Regions from separate parts of the Dendrosporobacter quercicolus genome, predicted to be linked through region 2. Evidence: a T-box and tRNA genes for the amino acid it is inferred to sense, from the RefSeq annotation. Region 2 holds a T-box; the other holds one or more tRNA genes.
The links. A T-box is a leader RNA that pairs with one kind of tRNA and senses whether it is charged. The one in region 2 lies ahead of BLR06_RS04325 (valine--tRNA ligase), so its partner is inferred to be a tRNA-Val.
Positions count from the first base shown of each region.

Region 1: it has a tRNA-Val gene. The T-box ahead of BLR06_RS04325 (valine--tRNA ligase) is inferred to sense a tRNA for this amino acid. The anticodon was not compared.

Region 1 is NZ_FNHB01000001.1:14,839-17,244, forward strand. Features, by position in the region: gene BLR06_RS00075 (Bug family tripartite tricarboxylate transporter substrate binding protein) at 1-439, shown strand, start outside; tRNA gene BLR06_RS00080 (tRNA-Val) at 1,129-1,205, opposite strand; gene BLR06_RS00085 (hypothetical protein) at 1,870-2,094, opposite strand; gene BLR06_RS00090 (hypothetical protein) at 2,259-2,406, shown strand, end outside.
Region 2 is NZ_FNHB01000001.1:887,311-889,716, forward strand. Features, by position in the region: gene BLR06_RS04325 (valine--tRNA ligase) at 1-1,548, opposite strand, end outside; T-box leader at 1,751-1,979, opposite strand; gene BLR06_RS04330 (3'-5' exonuclease) at 2,072-2,406, opposite strand, start outside.

The DNA of each region.
Region 1 (2,406 bases), 870 kb from region 2:
AGGAGAGGCTGAGGCTCTTGCAGCTTTGCTGGGGGGACATGTACAATTTATTATCACTTCTCCAATTCCGATAAGTGAACATGTAAAAAGCGGCAAGACAAAAGTTTTAGGAATTGCTGATATAAAGAGGGTGAATAATCCATTACTGAGTGACATTCCCACTCTTCAAGAGCAAGGGTTAGACGTAGTATTTACATTCTGGTATGGCATCGGCATCCACAAAGGCATGCCGCCGGAAATAAAAGATAAATTGTTAGCTGGACTTGAAAAAACAGTGAATGATCCTGAGTACATAGAAAACATGAGAAAGCTAGGCATGGAAGTTAATTACTTAGGGCATGAAGAATTTTTTCAAAAATGGCTTAAAGAAACAAGAAGACTTACAAAAGTAGTCAAAGAATCTGGTATTGCTGAAAAAATTGCTGAACAGAAAAAGTAATATATTCAATAAAAAGTCCGGTCGTGACCATCACTCACTGGCCGGACTTTTTATTGAATATAATATAGTAATTTTTGGCAACATGTTGGGGTGTTACCAAAATTCTATATAGAAGATCGCTTAAGGTATTTATACTAAAGTTTAATAAATGTAAATTATTTATTACCACATTTACGGAACGTATGTTCTGAGTGTATAATAAAATAATATTCTGACTTACCGATTAATTATAGGTTTCCGTGTTTAGAAAGGATAATATTGAATGTCTAAAAAATCAATACTTCTTAGAGAAAAGAAAAGCCAGTCCCTGACCGGACTGGTTTGTAAGTTCATAGGATAATCGACAAAATATGATAGAAAAGTCGAAAAACCTACATATGAATTGACTACATTATGCGATTTGTTTTTGCAAGTTTTTGCAATAGGAATTTGCGTTTATACTAGTGAAAAGAGGTTAATTATAATAATAGAAAAGACAGACAACATATTAACCGGCGATCAAGAAAAAATGAAATTACTTTATTAAAGAGCATGTAATTATAACTATGAATGTCAGCCAAGCGGAATATGAATTACTTGCTAAGAGATAGCGTGAAGCACCGTAAAAATAATCAAAAGCAGGTGCAGTACGGTTGCAGTATAGAAGCAAAAAACGGGTTTGCAGTTTAGCTGCAAACCCGCGTATTTACTGGTGGGGTTAAAGGAACTCGAATCCCTGACCTCTTCGATGTCAACGAAGCGCTCTAACCAACTGAGCTATAACCCCTTAACGATACTTTTATATTATATAACATAACATATAATTCTGCAAGGAATAATTTTCGAAAATCCATTACACCATTATGAAGGCAGTTATAATGACTAACTGCTTCTTCTGGTTAGTAGAGTTACACTTACTTTCTTTCCGCGTTTAAGGCGGATGGTTTTTGTATAATCCCGCGTTAAACGCGGGTACAGAGTGCCGAAAAAAACGTGCTGCCAGGCCGCAAGGCTGGAAAGCACGTTTTGTAAACCTTACTATTCAAAATATGGATGAAGGGCAATGAGAACAGCAGCGGCTTATAGCCGGTGTTTTTTTACAATAATTAATTAAAAATTTACATTAAATTAATTATTGCATTATATTCAAGTGCTATGCTGATATGGGGGGGATCTGTATGTCTGTTAAAATGACCGATATGGTATTCTGGATCTTCATACTTTTATATTTACTCATGTATTTCTATGAATTAAGCATTTTATCTGAATATAAGGAATTGTTTCATTTGCCTTTGTCGTAACGAACACGAAAAAAACGGTTCCCGGCTTTTTACAGTAAACGAAATTAGTTCTTATGCACTCGGTTTGAACCGATTCACTGCCTGAATTGACTATACCAGTCCAAACGGAACGCAGGCGGAAGATTTATTGCGGCCGACGCCTTCGGTTCATTAGTGAAGCTGCTTTCGTCTGCGGGAGAATAAGCCATTAATAACATCAATAATCGTAAAGTAGAAGAAAAATCCACAGATTACCTTTACAATGAATTTGAGGCTGTCTAACAGCGCGGCGCAATAGTGCCATTCTTTGATAAAGGGAGTTATTAAAATCAGTACAGTTAAACCTAGCAAAGATAGAAGAAATAATTGAGTAGCAGGATAATCTTTAAACATCATACCCAACCTCCTTTTATTTACTTCTATTTTCATTATATTCTGAATTTATTGTTTTGTCTAATGGTAGGATTTAATTATTTGCACTTATTATAGTATCCATAATATTTTTTCAGACTTAAGCCAATGATATCATTACCGGCCAGATAAAAAAGAGGTGTACGTGGATGATATTGGATAAAGTTATTGAGGATATTAAAAAGCTTGAAGTAACCGGCAATTTTATTAATAATGTAATGTATGCTTTTGAGAATTATAAATTTGGCGGTGAAATTGAAGTAACCATCATTAAAGATTCGGAAACGTCCTATCAAG
Region 2 (2,406 bases):
TAAACCATGAATAAATACATGCTTAAAGGGAATATCCTGCTTAAACTCCAGTCCCATCATAATCATCCTGGCAACCCAGAAGAAAATAATATCATAACCGGTCACCAATACGCTGGTTGGGTAAAAATGCTTGACTTCCGGGGTATCTGCGGGCCATCCCATGGTTGAAAACGGCCATAACGCTGAACTAAACCAGGTATCCAGAACATCAGGGTCCTGCTCGACAGTACCGCCGCAGTGCGGGCAGGCAGTCACAGCCTCACGGGAAACAATGGTCTGGCCGCAGCTGCAATACCAGGCCGGGATGCGGTGCCCCCACCAGATCTGCCGGGAAATGCACCAGTCGCGAATATTTTCCAGCCAATTGCTGTAAATTTTGGTGAAACGCTCAGGTACAAACTGGATTGCGCCGGAATCCACAGCGGCGATTGCCGGCTTGGCCAGCGGCTCCATGCGGACAAACCATTGCTTGGAAACCAGCGGCTCAACAACAGTAGTGCAGCGCTGACAATGTCCCACCGCATGCAAATGCTCATCAATTTTAACCAAATAGCCTTGCTCCTTCAGGTCATCCACCAGCGCCTTGCGACACTCATAACGATCCATACCGGCATATTTGCCGGCAGTATCAGCCATTGTTCCATCAGGATTGATTACAACAATTTCCGGCAGTTGGTGCCGCCGGCCCAATTCAAAGTCATTCGGATCATGCGCCGGTGTAATTTTTACCGCTCCTGTCCCAAAAGACGGATCAACATACGCATCACCGACAATCGGCAACCGCCGCCCAATCACCGGCAGAATTAAAAATTGGCCGATTAAGCGCTGGTAGCGGACATCCTCCGGATGAACAGCCACGCCGGTATCGCCAAGAATGGTTTCCGGGCGGGTAGTAGCGACAGTTACGTACGCATCACTGCCTTCCAGCTGATAGCGGACATGAAATAAGCTGCCCGGCTGTTCTTCATGCTCAACTTCAATATCACTCAGCGCCGTATGGCAGCGCGGGCACCAGTTGGTCATCCTGTTGCCCTGATAAATCAGCCCCTTTTCATATAAGCTGACAAATACCTCCCGCACGGCCTGCGAGCAGCCCTCATCCATCGTAAACCGCTCGCGCTGCCAGTCACACGATGCCCCCAGCCGTTTCAGCTGGGTGATGATCCGGCCGCCATACTGCTGCTTCCATTCCCACACCTTTTGGATAAACGCATCCCGCCCCAGGTCATAACGCGACAGGCCATTTTGCGCCAGCATCTCCTCAACTTTAATCTGGGTAGCTATTCCGGCGTGATCCGTCCCCGGCATCCAGAGCGTATTATAGCCTTGCATCCGCCGCCAGCGAATCTCAATATCCTGCAAGGTGTTATCCAAGGCATGTCCCATATGTAGCTGCCCGGTTACATTGGGCGGCGGAATAACAATGCTGAACGGTTCTTTTTCAACATCCACCTCAGCATGAAATAAACCCTGCTCTTCCCAGAAATCATACCACTTTTTTTCCACCGACTGCGGATCATACACGGTCGGTATATTATTTTCTGCCATTGTCACAGCCTCCTAAATGAACAATCGTACGGTGTTAACCACAGAGTACACAGAGGTCACAGAGGAAACCGAAAATGCAGGATAAAATTATATTAAAAATTCCAGCGCGATAATTCGCGCTATATCCTTTGTAACCCTCTGTGTACTCGGTGTACTCTGTGGTTCAATCTTTCCCCGGCTACATACAAAAAGCCCTCTCATCCCGCAGGACGAAAGAGCTTGCTTTCGCGGTACCACCTTGCTTTTCCGGCCCAAATGCCAATATACCGGACTTTACAGCCGTAACGGGGCCTGCCGGTTGCGCTTACTGCATGCTTCAGCGCAACAGCTCCAGGATGACTTTCCTCCAGCCAGCGCCGCGAGACCTTCCAGCCTAGGGATCTCTTCTCTGTGCAGCCTGATTGACGTACTCTTCCTGTCATCGCCTTATATTATTTATTACAATATACTGCGTTGCGCCGGTCTTTGTCAAGTTTTGACCAAAAACACCGGCTCCTGACTCCGTTACATCGCTGCAGGTACATCAGCAGGCCCTGAAGGTCTGAACCCTCATCTTAAGCTTGGCAATCAACTGCTCGAGATTATCGACCCGGACTTCATCCTTGGCCAATAACGCCAGCATTGCGCAAACACGGGCATCATGCAAGGCATGATGATGCTCAAAATCAATTGCAAACGCTCTGGCCAGAGTAGACAGCCTATAATTCTCACAATTTGGCCAAACCCGCTTAGCCATGCTGACTGTACAGAAGTGCTTAAACGAAGGAGTCTCCAGCCCGTATACGTTTAAGACACTGCGCAACACGCTAAAATCAAACGCGGCATTATGGGCAATGACCGTTTGCTGCTGTAAATAGG